DNA from 3 places in the Actinomadura sp. B10D3 genome. Region 2 is predicted to be linked to each of the others. Evidence: riboswitches for the same ligand, from Rfam matches in the RefSeq annotation. Region 2 holds a riboswitch; each other region holds the start of a gene.

Region 1 (6,941 bases), on a different contig from region 2:
TTTGGCTCCTCATCGACCTTCAAGATCAGAAAAGGGCTTCGGATCAAGATCCGAAGCCCCTCTGAGCTGGTGTTTCTTGTCGGGACGGCGGGATTTGAACCCACGACCCCTTGACCCCCAGTCAAGTGCGCTGCCAAACTGCGCTACGTCCCGGCGCCTGGTGGAGCAGGCCTGATTACTGTAGCGCAGTCCGCGGGGTCGTGCGTACCGAGATACGGGGGCCGGGATCTCTGATAGGCAGGCCGGATGGTGGCTTTGCGGGCGGTGCTGGCCGGGGTGGTGTGCCTCGGGCTCGTGTGCGGGTGCGGGGACGGTGGAGGGGCTCGGCCGGTGAGCAGTCCTGAGCCGGCGAGGTCGAAGGAGCGGCCCTCGAAGGCGCCTATCGTGCGGGTGCCGGCTGGTGTCAGGGCGGCGTACATGGTGTTCGACCGGCGGGCCGGGCGGGTCGTGCTGGAGCGGCGGGGTGCGCAGACGTACCGGTCGGCGTCGGTGGTGAAGATCCTCATCGCGCTCGACTACCTGGGGCGGCATCGGATGTCGGCGGCGGATCGGGCGTTGCTCGTGCCGATGCTGCGGTCCAGTGATGACGCGGCGGCCACGGAGTTCTGGCGGCGGGGCGGGCAGGCGGAGATCATAGAGAGGATGGTGCGGAAGGTCGGGTTGGCCGACACCGCGCCGCCGCCCGCGGAGAAGCCCGGGTTCTGGGGGTATACGGCGATCAGTGCGCGGGACGTCGTGACGATGTACCGGTACCTGCTGGAGGAGGCGCCGGCGGCGCATCGGGAGTTCGTGCTGGAGCAGTTGCGGCAGGCGACGGCGTGCGGGACGGACGGGTTCGACCAGACGTTCGGGATTCCGCGGGCGCTGGAGCGGCCGTGGGCGGTCAAGCAGGGGTGGTCCGGGTTCGGGGAGGAGCCGGCGGAGCCGTGCCGGGGCGGGACGCGGCCGGCGGCGTGGCGGCCCGATCTCGGGCTCGGGCGGCCCGTGCTGCATACGACCGGCCTGGCGGGGGACAAGGTGGTGGTGGTGTTGACGCTGCATCCGGCGGGCTCGTCGTTCCGCACGGCGGCGGCGCGGATCACGACGCTGACGAGGCAGGTCCACCGGGCGGCCTGACGGTTGCGTTCGCGGATGGTCAGCGGGCGGAGCCGAAGGGAAAACCCGGGCAAAGATCTGGATTGTTTACGCGGATTTGGGCGATTAGTCCTTCGCTGGCGTATGTAGCTTTTTTCTCCCAGGGCAAGTGATGCCGAACGGGGGGCAGGGTTGGCGGAAGCGGATGGCACCCAGCCCGGGGTGCACGTTGCGGACCTGGAAGACCTGCGGGGCGCCGCGCACGACCGCGCGGTGCTGGCGGAGGCGCGGGTCGTGCTGGCGCGGCGCCTGGGCGTCCCGCCGGGGGAGGCCCTGCAGCACCTGATCTGGCTCGCCCGGGACCTGGACATCGAGCTCTCCGAGGCGGCGGCCCTGCTGGTCAAGGACGGCGGGGGCGGCCCGGTGGGCGCGGTGCCGGCCGGGCGGCGGCCGCCGCGGGCCGAGGGCGGCACGGCGGAGCGCCAGGCCCTGCTGTCGCGCGCCGAGGACGTCCTGCGCCGGGTGACGGCCGAGGACACCGCGGGGGACGCCGAGATCCTCGCGGCGGTGCCGGACGACCCGGTGGCCAGGGCGGTGCTCGACGGGGCGCTGGATCCGGCCGCTCATCTGGTGCCGGTGCGGGGGCCGGACGGCAACGTGGTGGACTTCCTGTACGCCGCTCTGAGCAGCGTGGCCCGGGACATGTTCGGCCGCGGCCCGGAGGAGCTGACCGGGCGGCGGCTCCTGCAGACGGATCCGGGGGCGGCGCTCGGCGGCCTCTTCGACGAGTACGTCGACGTGCTGGAGTCCGGGCAGAGCTTGGAACGTTCCTCTTTCCTGCACACCACGGCGCAGCGCGGCCTGTCGCGGTCGTCCCGGATGAGCGTGCGGTGCGTGCACGTGCCGACGGGCGTCTGCGTGACCTGGCGGTTCCACTTCGCCGAGGACCGGGTCGTGCGGCGGCTGGAGCGGGTCGAGCGGCTCGCCCTGATCGGGTTCGGCGAGTGGGACCTGGCCACCGGTGAGGCGGACTGGACGCCGCAGATGCTGGCCAACTACGGGCTCGCCCCCGACGAGGTGCCGCCGATGCCGCACGACCTGCCGAAGGTGGTGGCGGACGACGACCTCCCGCTGGTCGAGGAGGCCGTGCAGACGATGTTCTCGCGGCGCGAGCCGGTGGAGGCCGAGCATCGCGTGATCGGCAAGGACGGGACGCCACGGCACCTGTGGGTGTTCGCCGAGCCGGTGCTCGGGGAGTCGGGGCTGCCGATCTCGATCAATATCGTCTCGCAGGACATCACCCGGCGGCGCGGCGTGGAGCGGGCGCTGGCCGAGACGCGGCGGCAGATGCTGCGGCAGCAGGCGCGGACGGCGCAGGAGCGGCGGGTGGCGGTGACGCTGCGCCGCGCGATCCTGCCCGACGAGGACGAGGTGGAGCAGCTCCCCGGCCTGGTCACCGGGCTGCGCAGCCTGGCCGCGGAGAGCACCGCGCGGATCGGCGGGGACTGGTTCGCGACCCGCACGCAGCAGGACGGGCGGGCGATGTTCGCGATCGGAGACGCGGCCGGGCATGGGCTGCCCGCGGCGGCGGCGATGGCGCGGACCCGGAACGGGCTGCTGGGCCTCGCCTGCACGGGGGAGCCCGCGGGACGGCTGGTGGGCTGGCTGAACGAGCTCGTCGGCAACATGGACCCGCCCGCGACCGGAACCGCGATCGTGGCCCATTTCGACTCGTCCCGGCGGGTTCTGGAGTGGACGTGCGCGGGGCATCCGCCGCCGATCCTGGTCCGGGACGGCCGGGCGACGCCCCTGGAGGTCGTCCGCGATCCGATGCTCGGCGCCATGCCCGGCTGGGAGTACACCACGATCAGGACGGCGCTCCGCGCGGGCGACCTGCTCTTCCTCTACACCGACGGGCTGGTGGAGCGCAGGGACGCGGACCTGGACGAGCGGATCGTCCGCCTCACGAAAATCCTGCGGGAATCCTCGACGCAGCCCGCCCGCGTGCTGGACGAGGTCCTGGCGCGGATGGAGCACGACCGGGCGGCGGACGACACCACGCTGTTCGCCCTGTACGTGGAGTGACCGGCGACCCGGCCGACCTGCGATGATCACCTGATGTGACTTAGGCCTCACTCGGACGGGCCCCAGGGGGTCGATGGCGGTCGGTGAGGGCCGGATGACCATGTGGCCTTAAGATCGCCCCGGGGTTTCTTTACCTTTCGCCGAGGTGCGGAAAGCCCTATCCGCAAAGGGCTGGGAGGCAGTCCGATAAAGATCGGGAACACGCGCCTCCATGACGGTGTTGGTACTCCCTTGGAAGGGCTTTGAGCAGGCAAGACGCTGCTTTGTGCCTGGTTTGCTTTTCTTGGCCAGGTTGGTACCTTCTAGGCGAATCAAGCAACGCAGCCCATGCGTTGCCGCCGGTCGTCGAGGCGGCCGAGGATCGCGGAGCGGAAACCGCACGCGATGCGCGCCACAGGACGCGCGCCCCCACATCAAGATCAGTCAGAGATACATCCGAGAAATGAGCACCGCTGCCGCGGTGCAAGGCCGAGTCCGTCCCGGTCGAGACCGACCGGACGGAGCCGGGGACCCAGGTTCCAGGGGTGAATCGGCGTGCCCCACAGGTGCGCCGTAGGGCTGCTTCCATGCCCGAATCCGTCAGCTAACCCGGTAGGCGTCATGGAAGACAAGGAGATTCCCTGCATGACCGGTCGTTTCGATCGACTTTCCCTCAACCGCTTCACGCCCGAGGACAAGGCCGTCGGCGTCGCCGTCGGTGCGGTCCTCGCCGGCGCCGTCGCGCTCGGCGTCGCCGCCCCCCTCGCGGACGGCAGCGCCGCCGCCGAGACCTCCGCGCAGGCGGCGTCCGTCAAGAAGGGCGCCGTGTCCGCCGAGTCCGGGCAGGCGAAGGGCAAGACCATGTCGGCCGCCGAGGCGCGCAGCGAGGGCTGGAAGGTCCCGCCGCGCGCGGTCAAGCCCGACGAGGTGATCAAGCTGGCGAAGAGCCAGGTCGGGATCGACGAGGGCCGGGGCGGCCAGACCAAGTTCCACAAGTGGTACGTGTCGACTCCGCACGCCAAGGCCACCGCCCAGCGTGACGGCGGCTTCTCGGTCAAGGCCTACAACGGCGCCCAGTGGTGCGACATGTTCGTGTCCTGGCTCGGCGCCCAGACCGGTGTCCAGAACATGGGCTGGGACGCCTACACCGTCAAGCACGCCACCTGGTTCAAGGACACCGGCCGGTGGGGCCACAAGCCCAAGCCCGGCGCGGTCGTCTTCTTCGACTGGGACAAGGGCTCCGGCGGCAGGATCGGCGGCATCGACCACGTCGGCCTCGTCGTGAAGGACAACGGCGACGGCACCTTCAAGACCGTCGAGGGCAACACCGGGAACGCGGTGAAGGAGAAGGTGCGCCAGAAGTCCCAGGTCGTGGGCTTCGGCTACCCCGACTACGCCGCCTGACCCCGAAACAACGACATCCTCGAAGGCGCCCGGCTTCTGCCGGGCGCCTTCGGGCGTTCCGTCGGGTAATACGACGCATTGACAGCCTTTGATCTCCCTTGGACCTCAGTGTGGCGTTCCTGGAAAGGAATCACAGGCACACGGCAGTCGGTGAAGGGGGATGCCCATGCGGGTGCGCCCGGACGTCAGTGTGGTGGTGATCGCCTACAACGACGCGGAGAGGCTCCCGCACGCGGTGGCCTCGGCGCTGGCGCAGTCGCTCGGCGCCGTCGAGACGGTCATCGTCGACGACGGGAGCACCGACGGGACGGCGCAGGCCGCCGACCGGTTCGCCGCGGCCCACCCGGGACGGGTGCGGGCCGTCCACCTGCCGACCAACTCGGGCGGCTGCGGCCGTCCCCGCAACCGCGGCGTCGAGGCGTCGGCGGGCCGGTACCTGATGTTCCTCGACAGCGACGACCTGCTGGACCGGCACGCCTGCCTCAACCTCCTCGCCGCCGCCGAGGACACCGGCGCCGACATCGTCTCCGGGCTCTGCGACCGGATCTTCCTCGACCTGCCTGCGGGGGCCAAGGGGCGCGTCCGCCCCTGGTACCCCTGGCTTTACCAGCGCAGGGCCGTCTACGAGTCGCTGGACGACAACCCGAACCTCCTCTACGACACCCTCTCGACCAACAAGGCGTACCGGCGGGGCTTTCTGGAGGAGCACGGCTTGCGGTTCGTCGAGCGCCTGCACTACGAGGACCTGCTGTTCACCGCCGAGGCCTACCTGGCGGCGGGACGGACGGCGCTCATCCCGCACCGCGTCTACCAGTGGCTCGTCCGGGAGAGCGTGCCCGCGCCGTCGATCTCCAACCGGCGCGCCGAGCTGGCCAACTTCGCCGACCGGCTGGAGATCCACCGGCGCATCGACATGCTGTTCGCGCTGCGCGGCGCCTACGACCTGCAGCGGGCCAAGCACGTCAAGTTCGTCAACCACGATCTCGTCCTCTACCTGCGCGACCTGCGCGACCGCGACCCCCGCCACCGGGCGGGCTTCCTCGACCTGGCCGCCGCCTACCTGGACGAGATGGACCCGAGGGTCTTCGAGGAGGCCAACCCGCTGCCGGCGATCGCCGCCTACCTGGTCCGGGAGGGCGACCACGCGGGGGCGCTCGCCGCCGCGGAGTACGACCCCCGCAAGCGGCCGGAGCTGCGCGCCCGGCTCGTGGAACGGGACGGGCGGGTCTTCTGGGGCGCCGGCCGGCCGCACGGCGCGCTCGGCCGCCGCGTCCTGGACGTCACCGGGTTCGGCTTCCACGTGAGTCCCCTCAAGGACCTCCGCCCGGCGAACACCCTCACGCGGCTGGAGATGCGCGGCGGCCGCGCCCTCATGGCCGGGCACGTGCTCAACCCGCTGGGCCGGATACCGCCGGACGCCGAACTGGCCGGCGCGCTGGAGTTCCGCGACCGGCGCCGCCGGGCGCCGCGGGGGCGGGTCCGCGCGGCGGTCCGGCACGAGGGCGGCCGGCTCGCGTGGCGGGCCGAGTTCGCCCCGGACCGGCGGATCCGGCCGGTCGGGATCATCGACCCGGTGTGGGACGTGCGGCTGCGCCTGCGGGCGGACGGCGAGGAGGTGGTCACCCGCGTCGGCGCAGGCCGCGGATCGCCGTCTCTCGGCGGGGTCGCGCTGCCCGTCCGGCCGCGGTTGACGCGGCTCGCCGCCGACCGGCTCCGCCCCTATGTCACCGAGGGAGGTCACCTCGCGTTCGCCCTGGAGACGGGGAACCCGTGGGCGCGGCTCGCCGGCGCGGCCGCGCGCCGCGCCGCCCGGTCCCCGGTGGGGCGGCTGTCGTGGGGCCGCGGCCGGCGGCTGGTGCGGAACGTGCGGCGGACGCTGACCTCCCGGGAGACCAAGGTCGCCGTGTTCAACCGGGTGCTGAGCCGGCTGCCCGTCAAGACGGGCCTCGCGGTCTTCGAGAGCCACCTCGGCCGGCACTACTCGGACAATCCCAAGTACATCCACCGGGAGCTGCGCAGATCCGGTCGCCCCGTGACCGCGGTGTGGTCGTACGCGTCGTCGCCCAAGGGTTTCCCGGATGACGCCCGGCTCGTCAAGCGCGGATCATGGGCGTACTTCCTGGCTCTCGCGCGGGCGCAGTTCTGGGTCGACAACCAGGGCTTCCCGGACGGGCTCCGCAAGCGCTCGGAGACCGTCTACATCCAGACCTGGCACGGGTCGGCGTTCAAGCTCATGGGCCTGGACCAGCCGCGCGTCAAGGGCGGACCCGCCGCCGAGCGGGCGCGGCTGCGGCGGATGGTGGAGCGCTACGACTGCTTCCTCGTGCGCTCCGAGCACGACGTCGCGACGCTCTGCAAGGGCCTCGGCGTCCGCTCGGAGCTGGTCCCGGCCGGCTACC
Region 2 (6,941 bases):
TGATCGACACGCGGTGGTGCGCCTCGTAGCGGTCCCGCAGGCCCTTGAGGATCTCGATCGTGTGGGACAGCGACGGCTCGGCGACCTGGATCGGCTGGAAGCGGCGCTCCAGCGCGGCGTCCTTCTCCAGGTGCTTGCGGTACTCGTCCAGCGTGGTCGCGCCGATGGTCTGCAGCTCGCCGCGCGCCAGCATCGGCTTGAGGATGGACGCGGCGTCGATCGCGCCCTCGGCGGCGCCCGCGCCGACGAGCGTGTGCAGCTCGTCGATGAACAGGATGATGTCGCCGCGGGTGCGGATCTCCTTGAGGACCTTCTTCAGCCGCTCTTCGAAGTCGCCCCGGTACCGGGAGCCGGCGACCAGCGCGCCGAGGTCGAGGGTGTAGAGCTGCTTGTCCTTCAGCGTCTCGGGCACCTCGCCCTTGACGATCTTCTGCGCGAGGCCCTCGACGACGGCGGTCTTGCCGACGCCGGGCTCGCCCACGAGGACGGGGTTGTTCTTGGTGCGGCGGGACAGCACCTGCATGACCCGCTCGATCTCCTTGTCCCGCCCGATGACCGGGTCGAGCTTGCCCTCCCGCGCGGCCTGCGTCAGGTTGCGGCCGAACTGGTCGAGCACGAGGGAGGTGGACGGAGCCGACTCCGAGGGGCCACCGGAGGCGGCCGGCTCCTTGCCCTGGTAGCCGTGCAGCAACTGGATGACCTGCTGGCGGACCCGGTTCAGGTCGGCGCCGAGCTTCACCAGCACCTGGGCGGCGACGCCTTCACCCTCGCGGATCAGCCCGAGCAGGATGTGCTCGGTACCGATGTAGTTGTGGCCGAGCTGCAACGCCTCGCGCAGCGACAGCTCAAGGACCTTCTTGGCACGCGGAGTGAACGGGATGTGGCCCGACGGCGCCTGCTGGCCCTGGCCGATGATCTCCTCGACCTGCTGGCGGACAGCCTCGAGGCTGATCCCCAGGCTCTCCAAGGCCTTGGCAGCGACGCCCTCACCCTCGTGGATCAGACCCAGGAGGATGTGCTCGGTGCCGATGTAGTTGTGGTTGAGCATCCTGGCCTCTTCCTGAGCCAGGACGACAACGCGCCGCGCGCGGTCGGTGAACCTCTCGAACATCTCGTCGCTCCTCACAGAGCGGTTGGGCAGAGTCCGGAACGTCCGGAACTGTCCTTCCGCATGCTAGCCCGCCCCGAGGAGGCCGCCCGGTGCACTCCCACCAGGAGACGTTCCCCAGCTATGCGCTGTTCAGTCTCATCCAACTACCGCATCGGTGCGTCATGTTCCCGCTACGCCCCAAGCGAACGGGGGCTTTTCGCAGGTAGGTCTAGGCGCGGGCCGAGAGTGCCGAATGGGGGTGGAGTTTCCACCCGCGCGGCCTGTGTACCTCACCGGGGGCGCACCGAACCGCACGCGCGCTACGCCACAAGCGAACGGCCCGTCTCACGATCGGAGACGGGCCGCGGAGGACGGGCGGGTCAGTTGGCCGCCTCGTACTGCTCGATCACGTGGGCGGGGATCCGGCCGCGCTCATTCACCTTGATGCCATTGTTCTTGGCCCAGGCACGGATCTCCGCACTGCGCTCCCGGCTGGACGCGCCCCGCTGCCGGCGGCGGCGCGACGGCGTGCCCGCCTTACGGGACTTCTCGACGAACGGCTGCAGCGATTCCCGCAGCTTCGTCGCGTTGGCGCCGCTGAGGTCGATCTCGTAGGAGGCGCCGTCGATCGAGAACGCTACGGTCTCGTCCGCCTCGCCACCGTCGAGGTCGTCGACGAGAAGCACCTGAACCTTCTGTGCCATGGGGACAGACCTTTCGGCTGGAGCAAACTTCAATCGGTTGACAAAGATATACCGAGAACTTCGCCGATGACAATTCCAACACTCAAGATGAACCGGCGCGGACGCGAAGTCGCCCTACCGGCCATGAACCGGCACTGACGGGGAAGTCGCCTTGCCATGCACCGGCCGTAATCAGGCTCGTCGTTTCCGGTGCGGACCGGACGGCGGGCGGGCACGCACCGGCCGGCCCGGCGCCATGAATTCCCGGCGCGGGCGGGCCGGACCGAGGTTTTGGGACGTGACCCGCGTCACGGCCCACCGCGCTGACCTGCGGGGTCGTTCGCAGATTGGCTCGGGTTTGGGGACGGCGCCGCCGCTGTTGCCGTTTAACCCCGCCGTAACCGCACTAAGCCCGCCGTCCGGTGGTAATGCGCCGGTGGCGCGCCGTGGCTGATCAGGCTCTGACCGGCCGATGTGGAGGGATAACGAGGAACGGCCCGTCGTCGAAATCTGTTGCCATGTCGTGGTCGGAGGAAGTTGCGGGCCCGGGATCCGCCGCCCGGAACCCGCCCGCCATGGTTCATCTGAAATCGGGAGATCAAGGCACAATCCCACCGCCCGTCCCACTTCTTGGACCGGGCGCCAAGACCCGCCGGCGCCGCGTCCCGGCTCCGCTCCCCTCGCGGCGGGCATGTCGCGCGAAAGGTCCGTTCAGAGTGAGACGGCGTCCCAACCGAAGTAAGTCCACTACCGCCTAACAACCGACGCCTAGGGCGTTCCCGCAACGGCGCGCGCGGGCAACTTCCAAACGGAGGGAGCGTCCGGGGACGAGACACATCCCACTCCGATTCGGGTCCGTAACCGGAACGAGCCCGCGGGACGGCCGGGAAGATCTTCCAGGCGCTTCGGAGAGGCCGTCAGAAGGCCGGGGAATCGGAGTCCGGCCGTTTCACCACGACCGTCCCGGCGAGCCTGTCATGGACGGCCTGGCGGCGCGTGCCTTCGAACAGCATCCCCGCGTTCCCGACCCAGAAGATGCTCGCGAGCAGACCGAGAACGGGAATCGGGCGCAGCGCGATCGGCAGCGAATAGACCGCGGCCCGGGCAACGGCATGCAGAACGTCCAAGCGCGCGCCGGCGGGAGCGCGCTTCCCGGACGCGCCGCGTTCTCCGGCCGGGCCTTCGCCTCCCGACGAGGCCGCCGTGGGCACGAATCCGGGCACGGACGCGGGAATCAAGGGCACGGGGCCGGGCTCCGCGTCCCCCGCACCCCCTGGCGACGGCTGATCGGCCTCCTGGCGCGTCGCGGCGACGACCTCGATGCCCGCGACGCGCTTGCCGAGCGTCCGCCCCCACAGGGCGAGCTGGACGGCCTCGTACACCAGCATGCATCCGGCGAGGACGGGCGGAGCGACGACGTCCACCGCGGGGCCGGAGACGAACGCGCGCACGACGAGGATCACGGGGACGCCGACGACGAGCGTGTCGACGACACGTGCCAGGAGGCGCTGGCCTGGCTCGGCGAGCGGGACCGCCATCGCGGTCCTACTCCGCGTACTCGGAGTACTCGTCGTACGCGACCCGCTCATCGATGACGAGCGTGCCGGCGAAGCGGTCGTGCAGTGACTGGTGCAGGGGCTGGTCCCAGATCGCCCACAGGTAGGCCATCAGCGCACCCGCCCAGACCAGCACCATCCCGTATGCGGCGTAGTCCCACACCATCACCGCCAACACGAGGAAGAAGAAGACGCCGAGCTGGTAGCCGATGTGGGTGATGCCGGCCCGCCAGATCGCCTGCGTCGTCGTCAGGGGGCTACCTGCCGGACGCGCCTGGACGATTCCCAGCCCCAGGACCCGCTTTCCTAGCGTCCGTCCCCACATGGACAGTTGGACGGCCTCGTAGATGAACGGGAGCAGGGACAGGACGCAGAACAGGGTGAAGATGATGGGCCAGTTCCACACACCCCCCTCGTCCTCGGTTTTGCTGCCTGGCTTGCCCAGGCCGAAAGCACCGATCGTCACCGGAAGGACGAGCGCGAAGCCGAACACCGCGACGAGCGCGTTGTCCATGATCCGTGCGCCCGCGCGCCGGTAGATGGGGGCCAGTACCGGATCGCCACCGCCATGGGCGCCGTACTCGTCGTAGGGGGCCTCGTAAGTCTGGTCCCACTGCTGCTGAGGCTGCTGCCACTGCTGTTGCTGGGGCTGTTGCCACTGCTGCTGGGGTTGCTGCCTCTGCTGGGCCTGATACGGGGGCGGGGGGCCGTACGAACCCTGGCCCTGCTGGGGCCGGTAAGGCCGCCCGCGGTGAGGGGAATCGCTCATTTGGGTCAGTCCTCCAGGCGAAGCAACATCCGGGTGTTGCCCAACGTATTCGGCTTGACCCGGTCGAGGTCCAAGAACTCTGCCACGCCATCGTCGTAGGAGCGGAGAAGTTCTTCGTACACCTCCGGCGCAACCGGAGTCCCCAGTATCTGCTCGAAGCCGTGGCGGGCAAAGAAGTCCACCTCGAAGGTAAGGCAGAACACCCTCCGGACGCCGAGTTCTCTGGCGGTCTGGAGAAGGCGCGTCACGATCCGGTGCCCGATTCCGCGCCCGCCGTATCCCTTGTCCACGGCGACCGAGCGGACCTCCGCCAGGTCCTCCCACATCACGTGCAGGGCGCCGCAGCCGATGATGCGGCCCGGCGCCCCGTGCTGGACGTCCTCGGCGACCCAGAACTCCTGTACGTCCTCGTACAGCTTGACGGTCGTCTTCTTCAGCAGGCGGCGCCCCGATCCGGCGTACAGATCGACCAGCCTGCGGATTTCCTGGACGTCGGCGGTGCGGGCCCGCCGGATCACGACTTCCACAAGCAAGCGAGATTATCCAACGCCGGCGCCCGGCCGCCGACCACGGGTGCCGAACCGGTGGTTCCCCCGCCCGCCATCGCGACGACCTGGGATTTCGCATGTTCCGGTTGGCATCCAATGCGGGTTCCGTTAGTGTCCATCGCTGACATCGGCCGACCGCAGAACGGAGGCCGAACCGCCGAGTCCGCGGGCCGCACCCAGCGCCCCGGGGAGCCGGGGACCCACTTTCGGAGCGTTCGGGGGATCGCCCCTGGGCTGACGCCGTCAGGGGTGAATCCGCAGCGCACGGCAGATGCCGGCGTGCTCGCGGAGGGGCTGCTCCGGTCCCAACCCGTCAGCTAACCCGGTAGGCGGATGAGGAGAGGAGAATTCGTGCAGCGATCGCGGTCTGCTTCCCTTTCGCGATTTCGCGGCCGCGCGGCCGTCGTGGCCGGCGCGCTCATCGCCGTCTCGGCCGCTCCGCACGCGATCACCCCGCAGAGGATCGCCGTCGCCCACGCCGACCCCGAGCCGTCCACCAAGGAGCTCCGGGCCAAGGCGCTCAAGCTCGCCGACCAGCTGGAGCAGCTGACCGAGCAGTACAACGGGCTGAGGGTCAAGCTCTCCCAGTCGCAGCGCGCGGCCAAGGTCGCCAAGGAGAACGCCGAGCGGCAGGAGAAGTCGCTGGAGGAGCTCCGGCAGAAGGTCGGCGCCCTCGCCGCGACGAGCTACATGCAGGGCGGCTCCGACCCCACGGTCTCCTTCGTCGCCTCCCAGGACCCGCAGGCCGTCCTCGACCAGGCCGCGACCCTCCACTACTTCGCCAAGCAGGACAGCACCCAGGTGCTCGGCCTGATGCAGGCCATGCAGTCCGCCCAGCGGGCCCGCAAGTCCGCCGAGGCGCGCGCCAAGCAGGTCAAGGAGCTGCGGACGCAGCTGGAGTCGCAGCGCAAGAAGGTCACCGGGACCTACGAGAAGGTCCGCGGCAAGCTCGTCGACAAGGACCCCACCCAGCTCGCGAAGCTCCCCGTCGTCGGCACCGGCAAGGCCGCGCAGGCGCTCCGGTACGCGATGACCAAGATCGGCCGCCCCTACGTGTGGGGCGCCGCGGGCCCGAGCACCTTCGACTGCTCCGGCCTGACGATGTGGGCCTACAAGCAGGTCGGCATCAACCTGCCGCACTACACCGGCAGCCAGTGGAACGCCGGCACCCACGTGTCGCGCGGCCAGCTGCAGCCGGGCGACCTCGTGTTCTTCTACGCCGACCTGCACCACATGGGCATATACGTCGGCGGCGGCAAGATGCTGCACGCCCCCCAGACCGGGGACGTCGTCAAGATCGCCCCCATGGCGGGACGGCCCTTCGCCGGCGGTGTCCGGGTCGCCTGACCCGGTCGCGGGTCCGCACCGCCGGCGGCCCAAAACCATCGGTACCGCCATCGGCACCCGAACACCGTCCGCGGCGACGCCTCCTGCAGGGACCTACCTGCCAGGGGTCGCGGCGCCGCCGCCGCGGGGTCGGACGGGATTCGAACGTGCCGGCTGATTCCTTGATGACGCTGTGTTCCTTGATGACGCTGGTCGCCGATGCGCTCGCCGTCCCCAGACGAGCGCCAGGGGGTTCGGCTAGATGAGCTGCCTCCGGGCCGCCCACACCACGGCCTCGATAGGGGTGTTGACCTCCAGCCGGTCGCAGATCGTCCGCAACCGGCGCCGCAAGGTCCGTGCGCTCAACTCCAGCTTGCGTGCCGCCACATCGGCGGTGACACCGCTGGCGATCTGGGCGAGCAGCCGGATCTCTTCTTCGCTCAGCCCGAAATCGTCGGTGCCACGACGTGCGAGTGTGGCTGTTTCCACTCCGTCCTCCCTCGTCCGTGGTGATGACCGCGGGGATGCAGCCGTCCGCTGCACAGGCACGGGTTTCGATCTGTACGCGCGTTGGGTTGCCGGGTCCGGAGCCCTTCCGGACTTAGATCATCGGTTTCCTTTGCTGTCTCGCGAGCTTGGCCGGAGGTGGCCGCCTGGCCGATTGCGGGGGTGTACGGGGGAACTCCGGGTGACGATTCAGTCGTTGGCCTGCCGAGGGAGACGGGATGAGGTCGCCAGCCATCCGTACCCGCCCCTTCTCGTCGAAGTCACCGGATCTCCTGCTGAACGAAGATCGTGAATCGTTTCAAGCTACGCTTCGGCTCGGAACGCTAGGCGGCCGGATCCGGCCCGTCAAGCGTTCAACGATGGCGGGATGTGCACGATTCGCCACGGTCCGTGACCGTGCATTCTGCGCGACGCCGTGAAAAACTCCACTACCTGGGAAAACTTCCACGGAGCGGGACGAGG
Region 3 (6,941 bases), on a different contig from region 2:
ACGCGGCGTCCCGTCAACGCCGTGTCTCCCTAACGCAGGGGCGGCGGGACCTGGACGCGGTGGATGCGCGACCAGTCCCGCGCCATGGCGATCCGGTCGGGGCCGGAGGGGTGCGTGAGCCAGAGCAGGTACTCCAGGCCGTCCGGGCTCAGATCGGAGATGTTGCGCACGGACAGCTCGTGCTGCATCGACACGAACGTCGACGGATCGCGGGTGAGGTCCAGGGCGTGCACGTCGGCCCGCGCCTCGATGTGGCGGCTCACGAGGTTCTGGACGGGGGCGGCGAGGTGCGTCCCCACCGTCACGAGGGCGAGGAGCAGTGCGATGGACCTCGGGTCCGCCGCCCCGCCGGGGGAGCCGGACGCGTCTCCCGGACCGGCGGCCCCGGCCTCGCCGCCGGGATCGAGTCCGGCGCGCCGCAGGAGGCGCGGAGAGGTCATCAGGAGGTACAGGACGCACAGCGCCCCGGCGATGCCCAGCGCGCCCACCAGCGTGCCGTGCAGGACGTCGTCGCGCTTGGCGTGGCCCAGCTCGTGCCCGACGATCGACTCGATCCGCGCGGGCGGCGACTTCAGCAGCGTGTCGTACAGGACGATGCGCCGGGTGGAGCCGAACCCGGACACGTAGGCGTTCAGGGACGTGGTCCGGCGGGAGGCGTCCGCGACGAGGACGTCCTTCACGGGCACGCCGTCCCGCTCGGCCATGGCCAGCAGCTCGGTGCGCAGTTGCCCCTGCGGCAGCGAGTGGAACTTGTTGAACACCGGCTCGACGGCGACCGGGTAGATGAACGACACCAGGACCACGAGGAGGAACCCGCCCGCGGCGGCGCCCGTCCACCAGTAGCGCGGGAAGCGGCGGATCAGCGCGTACAGCAGCAGCAGGGCGACCGTGTAGATGATCCAGGTGAGGCCGAGGGACTTCAGCTGGTCCGCCAGCCACGCGAGCCAGCTCTGCGTGGACAGCCCGTAGCGGCGCAGCACCGACTCCCGCCAGACGTCGAAGGGCAGCCCGGCGACGCGCAGCAGGGTGGCGACCGCGGCGGCGGCGATGATGATGCGCATCGGCCGCCGGCCGGTGCGGGAGGTGGCCCATCCGATGAACCGGGCGCCCAGCGGGGTGAGGCCGAGGACGAGGATCACCGCGAGGCCGGTGACCAGCCCGGCGTAGGCGGGCGGGTTGACGGCCGAGTCGAACGCCTTCGAGCGGGCGATCTCGGCGGAGGTGAAGTCCAGCGCCGGGTCGGCCCCGACGTGCCCGCCGGGGACCTCTCCCGGCAGCGGGTTCCAGGGCGTCGTCAGCGCGAGGACGGCGGCGACCGCCGCGAACAGGACGCCGCCGGCGACGGCCGCGGCGATCCGGGGCCGGCGGGAGCCGTCCGGTACGCCGGTGCCGGCGGCCCGGCTCTCGCGCGCGGCGCCCTCGCCGGTCTCCGTATCGCTCACGTGAGCTCCTTCTTCACGTAGTCGCGCCACATGCCGGTGAAGCGCTCCCGGGTGAGGCCGAGCACGTCCCGCAGCGCGGCGGCCTCCGGGGCGCGCCCGGCGGCCCGGTAGAGCCGCACGAGCGTCGCCTCACCGTACCGGCCGGCGACCATCCGGCAGGCGAGCCAGGCCTCCTGGTAGGCCTGGGAGAGGCGCGGGGACCCGCTGGAGAAGGCGGCGGCCCCGGGCAGGGCGGCGGGCACCCGCCCGGCGGCGACCTCGCGGCGCAACTCGCCGGCCGCCGCGCGGACGCCGATCTTGACCTGCCGGTAGCCGACGTAGTCCGCGAAGCCCTCGATGAGCCACAGCGGCGTGCTGCGGTCGCGGGCGCCGCCGGTGGCGACGTGGGTCAGCTCGTGCGTCAGGACGACCGTGCGGCCGAGGTCGTTGAGCCTGCCGAAGGTGGCGGGGGAGACGACGATGCGGTCCTCGCCGCGGCCCCCGGACGAGGGCGCCGGGGCGACGGTGGCGAGGGCCGCGATCTGGCCGAGGCTCTGCCCGGGGCCGGCGAGCGCGGAGGCCAGGCCCGGGTCGGCGGGGACGAGCGCGACCACCCGCCGTGCCCAGCCCATGCCGACCACGCCGGTGACGTCCGGCACGGCGGCGTCCAGCCGGGCCGCGATGCCGCGCAGGCCGGCGGCGTCTCCGATGACGAGGGCGGCCCGGCCCCGGGCGACGGCCAGCGGGCCCGCGTCCCAGATGTCGGCGTCGTCGGTCAGCCCGCGGGACGTCCCGTCGCCGGCGATCGTCCACGTCCCCCCGCGCGGGGCCAGCGCGAGGTAGCGGGTGCGGGCCACCTCGCCGCGGTCGAAGCCGCGCAGCCGGTAGCGCACCTCGACGCGGACGACGGCGTGCTCCTCGTCCACGGCCTGCGTGCCGACGACGCGCTCCCGCCATCCCGCCAGCGGAAGCGCCCGGAGGTTGTCGTACATCCGCGACTGGGCGGCCTGGAACTCGGCGGGCGCGTCGCCGACGGTGGCGAGGAAGGCCATGCGGTCGCCGTCGCGCACGGCCCGGGCGCGGTTGGCGAGGACGGCGGCGGCCGCGTCCGGGTCGATCGCGGCGGCCGCGCCGGAGGCCCCGGCACCGGACGGATCGGCGCGCCTCGTCTCGCCGGTGGGCGGGACGAGCAGCCCGGCGCCCCCGGCGAGCATCACGGCGGCCCCGCTCGCGCCCAGGGCGAGGGCCCTGCGGCGCGTCACGGGCCTGGTCCGCACGGCACGCTCCTCCACGCGGGCGATCCTATGCAGCCGGTGGTCAGGGCCGTGCCATCAGGACCGGTAGGCGGGGTAGCCGTAGCCGACGACGTCGTCGGCCGACCGCTTCTTGACCTGTACGGCGTTGCCGGTGTTGCCCTCGACCGCCTCGATGGTCCGGTCGTCGATCTTCTTGATCACCATGCCGACGTGCCGGATGTCGGTGACGTCCTTGCCGCCGTCCCAGGCGTAGAAGACGATCGCGCCGGGACGGGGTTCGGTGCCCCAGCGGCCCTGCTGCCGGAACCAGCGGGCGTGCGCGACCGTCCAGGCGTCGCTGCCGATCTGGTCGCGGAAGCCGATCTGCTCGCCCACCCAGGAGACGAACATGTCGCACCAGTTCGCGTCGCCGTAGGCGGAGAGGGAGCCGCCGTCGCGCGCGAGCGTCTCCTTCGCGCGCGCCGTGCGCATGTACCACTTCTGGAACTTGGTCTCGCCGCCGCCGTCCTCCTCGACGCCCACCTGGGAGCGTGCGAGCTCGATGGCTTCGGCGGCGGTCGGCCGCGACCTGCCGGAGGACTTCCCGGGCGCCTTCGCGGCCGGCTTCCGCGGCGCGCCCTTCCCCGGGTCGTTCCTCGCGGCCTTCCGGGCCCCGTCCTTGGACGAGTCCTTCGACGAGCCGCCGGAGGGCTTCTTGCCGGGGGCGTGCGCCGCGGTGGACGCGGCGGGGGCGGATCCGAACGGCAGGACCGACGCCTGCGCGGTGGCGGCGGCGGTGCCGAGCACGGCGGCGCCGACGATGAGGCCGCCGGTCGTCCGCCAGGTGAGGGGCAGGGGGCTCGCCTTGCGATGCCTGCCCGGGGTCTTCTTGCGGTGTGCACCTGGCACGCGGGGGTTCTCCTCGACTTCCATGCCGCCTACCGGGTTAGCTGACGGGTTCGGGCGTGGAAGCCGCCCTACGGCCCGCGGGCAGGCCGATTCACCCCGATGAGGACGTGATGGGTCCCCGGTTCCGCACCGGCCGCGCATGGGGGCACGGCGGTCAGCGGATTCGGCGGTGACGCGCCCGGGGGCGGGCGCGCCGGTTCGGATGGGGGGCTGCGGGCGCGGTCCGCGCGCGTGGGCGCGGGTGCCCGCGGAGAGCAGGGGGAAATGGGGCGTGGCCGCACGACGGGCGGCCACGCCCAGGTAACGCTGCGGAACTCACTCCTTCGCTTCTTCCAGACGCCTACCGGGTTAGCTGACGGGTTCGGGCGTGGAAGTGGCCCTACGGCGGGCTCCACCGGAACGGGGCCGGAGGAGACTCGCCGATTCACCCCGGGTGCCGGACGTCGTCCGGGACGGTTCCCGGACCCTGCCGGCGTGGGTCCCCGGTTCCGCACTGGGCGGACTCGGCGCTGCCGCTGCGATCCTGGGGGCGTGATGGGGCCCGGCGCGGGACCTGTCTCCCGCGTGCGAACGCGCGGCGCCTGTGTTGTGCGTCGGACGGCGGCCCGTCGCCGGGGGCCGTCCGGGGCCGCCCGTGGACACCCGCCGTGGCAGCGCTCTCAGCGCCATGCACGCTGCGGGCGTGCGCACGGGGGAACGGGAACGGCCGGGTCTCGCGTGGAGACCGCCGCGGCACTCTCGGGTGCCGCCGGACGACGCGTGGAGCGCGCCGTCCTCGGGGGGAGCGACGCGTGGCTCGCGCCGCCGTCACGCGGCGGCTGGATGCGCCGCGTGGGACGGGAGCGCCTGGTGAGCGCCCCGGGGCCACGGCGCCTGGAGGGCGCCGTGAGTGGTGACAAGGTACCAAAGCCCCAACAGAAGGCAAACCCCCCCAAAATCAACAACGGACCAGGTCAAGCCCGGTCCGTTGTCGGTGGAGGCTCCGGATCGCCGCCGTGGCGGGCCCGGAGGGCGCGGGTCAGGGGCGCCCGGCGCCGTAGTAGTTGCTCAGGTAGTAGCCCGAGGTGATGCTCACGACCTCGACGTTCTTGCCGGTGCGCGGAGCGTGGATCATCTTGCCGCCGCCCACGTACAGCCCGACGTGGCCGAGGCTGCTGAAGAACACCAGGTCGCCCGGCTGGAGGTTGCTCTTGGCGACCCGCTTGGTGGCCGCGTACTGGGAGTTGGTCGTGCGGGTGATGCTGACGCCCGCGGCCCCCCACGCCTTCATGGTCAGGCCGGAGCAGTCGTAGGAGTTCGGCCCCTCGGCCCCGTAGGAGTAGGGCTTGCCGAGCTGGGCGTAGGCGAAGTTGAGCGCCGTGCGGGCCGAGCCGCTGGCGGGACCGGTGTAGGTGCCGCCGATGCCGCCACCGCCGCCCGAGGAGCTTCCGCCGCCGAGCCGCCGCAGCAGCGCCTTCTGCTTCGCGACCTCCCGGTCGAGCTTCTTCTTCTGCTCCCGCAGCTCCTTGGTCTTCGCCTTCACGTCGTCATAGGCCGTCTTGGCCTGCGACTCCTCGCGGCGCAGCCGCTGGGCGGTGGCGAGGAACTGGGTGAGCTGGGAGCTGCGCTCCTGCGACAGGTGCGAGAAGACGGCCGCCTGGTCGAGAATGGCCTGCGGGTCGTTGCTGCCGACGAAGCCGGTCACGTCCGCGGAGTCGCCGTTCTTGTACGCGGCGGCGGCCATCTTGGCGATCGCCGAGCGCTGCTCCTCGAAGGCGGCCTGCTCCTGCCTGCTCGCCTTGCTCGCGCTCTCGTACTTCTTCTTGGCGATCTTCAGCTTCTCGTTGAGCTGGTTGAACTCCTCGACCTTGTGGTCCATCTGCTCGGCGAGCTTGTCGAGCTTCTTCTGGACCTGCGCCCGGGTCGGCTTCGGTTCCGCGTGCGCCACCACCGGGGCGAAGGTCAGGGAGGCCGTCACGGTGAGGCAGGCGACGGCCGCCAGGCGGCGGGAGGCGCCGCGGATCGCCGGGCCGCCCCTCCGGTCACGCCCGCGCGCTGGTACCCCGATGAGATCATTGGCCACGGTCGGTCTCGCCCCTCTCGTCGACGACGTCAGCGGACGACATTAGCGACGGGCAACAGCCGTCACAACCGATTCGTCACTCTTTGATTGACATCTGCGAAGACTGTCCACTTTTCGTGACGTCATGATCACTTAGTGCGAGGTTTCCCTTATGAGAGGCTTATGGGGACCTTATGACCGGCCCAGCCTGCGCAGCAGCAGCGAGGACGGGCACGGCCGCGCCTCCGCGCGCCGCGCCGCGTCGGCCACCTCCCGGTCGGACGACACCACGACCACCGAGCGGCCGGGCGGCTCCGCCCGCACCAGCTCCCCGATCAGCTCGTCCGCCGTCTGCCCCGGGCGGCTGAACAGCACCCGGACGCCGCGCGGCGCCGCGATCGCCACCGGCGCGTCCAGCTCCGCGCCGTCGAAGACGCACGTCACCTCGGCCCGGGTCTGCGCGGCGAGGCCGCCGAGCCCGGACAGCAGCCGGCTGCGCTGGTCCGACAGCGGCAGCTCCCCGTACCCGGTCTTGGTGACGTTGTAGCCGTCCACCACCAGGTGCACCTGCGGCAGCGTCAGCAGCCGGTCCAGCAGCTGGGGGTCGTTGTCGGACAGCGCCCGGCCCGGCAGCGCGCGGTGCGCCGGGCGGTCCGGCTCCAGCCCGCCCACCGCGTCCGCGGGGCGGCCGATCGTGGAGGGCAGGGCCAGCTCCCGGCGGACGCCCTGCGCCGCGTCCACGAGCGCGTCGAGGAGCATCCGCAGCCGCATGTCGTCGACGTTGCGCCCCTCGCGCGCCGCCCGCTTGGCCGCCTCGGCCGCGGCCTCCGCCTGCGCGGTCCGGGCGCGCAGCCTGCGCAGCTCCTTCTCGGACGCGGCGGTCGACTCGCGCGCGGCGGCCAGCTCGCGGCCGGCCTCCGCCGCGACCGCGTCCGCGCGCTCCTCCGCCGACCGGAACCGCGTGCGCGCCTCGTGCAGCTTGCGGCGCAGCTCCGCCACCTCGGCCTTGACCTCGCGCAGCTCCCCGCGGAGCTTGTCCAGCTCGGCGCCGCGGGCGGCGCGGGCCGCGGCCAGCTCCTGCTTCAGCGCGGCGACGCGGCGCTCGGCGGCCTCCTCCTCCGACGCCGTGGCGGACCGCTCCAGCTCCTCGCGCGCGGCCTCCACGAGCTTGGTCCAGCCCGCCGGACGCAGGAGGTAGCCCAGCACCGCGACCCGCACCGGGTCGGCGGCCGGGGGCACGTCGCCGGTCTCGACCGCCTCGGCGAGATCGGCCTGTGCCTCGCGCAGCGGCGCGGCGACCCGCCGCCGGAACCCCGCGTCCTTCTCCAGCATCGC

The links. A riboswitch is a leader RNA that binds a small molecule or an ion and turns the genes downstream of it on or off. The one in region 2 is predicted to bind cyclic di-AMP.
Region 1: it holds a riboswitch for cyclic di-AMP, as region 2 does, so the genes downstream of both, ABGB11_RS31555 (CHAP domain-containing protein) here and ABGB11_RS16510 (NlpC/P60 family protein) in region 2, are expected to answer to the same signal.
Region 3: it holds a riboswitch for cyclic di-AMP, as region 2 does, so the genes downstream of both, ABGB11_RS06620 (CHAP domain-containing protein) here and ABGB11_RS16510 (NlpC/P60 family protein) in region 2, are expected to answer to the same signal.

Annotation. Positions count from the first base shown of each region.
Region 1 is NZ_JBDPLY010000027.1:1,767-8,707, forward strand. Features, by position in the region: tRNA gene ABGB11_RS31540 (tRNA-Pro) at 80-153, opposite strand; gene ABGB11_RS31545 (hypothetical protein) at 385-1,116, shown strand; gene ABGB11_RS31550 (SpoIIE family protein phosphatase) at 1,297-3,159, shown strand; cyclic di-AMP (ydaO/yuaA leader) riboswitch at 3,616-3,772, shown strand; gene ABGB11_RS31555 (CHAP domain-containing protein) at 3,784-4,542, shown strand; gene ABGB11_RS31560 (CDP-glycerol glycerophosphotransferase family protein) at 4,709-6,941, shown strand, end outside.
Region 2 is NZ_JBDPLY010000009.1:143,245-150,185, forward strand. Features, by position in the region: gene ABGB11_RS16485 (ATP-dependent Clp protease ATP-binding subunit) at 1-1,111, opposite strand, end outside; gene ABGB11_RS16490 (Lsr2 family protein) at 1,471-1,794, opposite strand; gene ABGB11_RS16495 (RDD family protein) at 2,691-3,311, opposite strand; gene ABGB11_RS16500 (RDD family protein) at 3,319-4,098, opposite strand; gene ABGB11_RS16505 (amino-acid N-acetyltransferase) at 4,104-4,631, opposite strand; cyclic di-AMP (ydaO/yuaA leader) riboswitch at 4,792-4,994, shown strand; gene ABGB11_RS16510 (NlpC/P60 family protein) at 5,052-5,993, shown strand; gene ABGB11_RS16515 (LuxR C-terminal-related transcriptional regulator) at 6,231-6,461, opposite strand; gene ABGB11_RS16520 (LacI family DNA-binding transcriptional regulator) at 6,876-6,941, shown strand, end outside.
Region 3 is NZ_JBDPLY010000003.1:104,446-111,386, forward strand. Features, by position in the region: gene ABGB11_RS06605 (Ig-like domain-containing protein) at 1-1, shown strand, start outside; gene ABGB11_RS06610 (M48 family metallopeptidase) at 30-1,442, opposite strand; gene ABGB11_RS06615 (hypothetical protein) at 1,439-2,713, opposite strand; gene ABGB11_RS06620 (CHAP domain-containing protein) at 2,753-3,565, opposite strand; cyclic di-AMP (ydaO/yuaA leader) riboswitch at 3,576-3,728, opposite strand; cyclic di-AMP (ydaO/yuaA leader) riboswitch at 3,888-4,084, opposite strand; gene ABGB11_RS06625 (NlpC/P60 family protein) at 4,584-5,627, opposite strand; gene ABGB11_RS06630 (NYN domain-containing protein) at 5,799-6,941, opposite strand, start outside.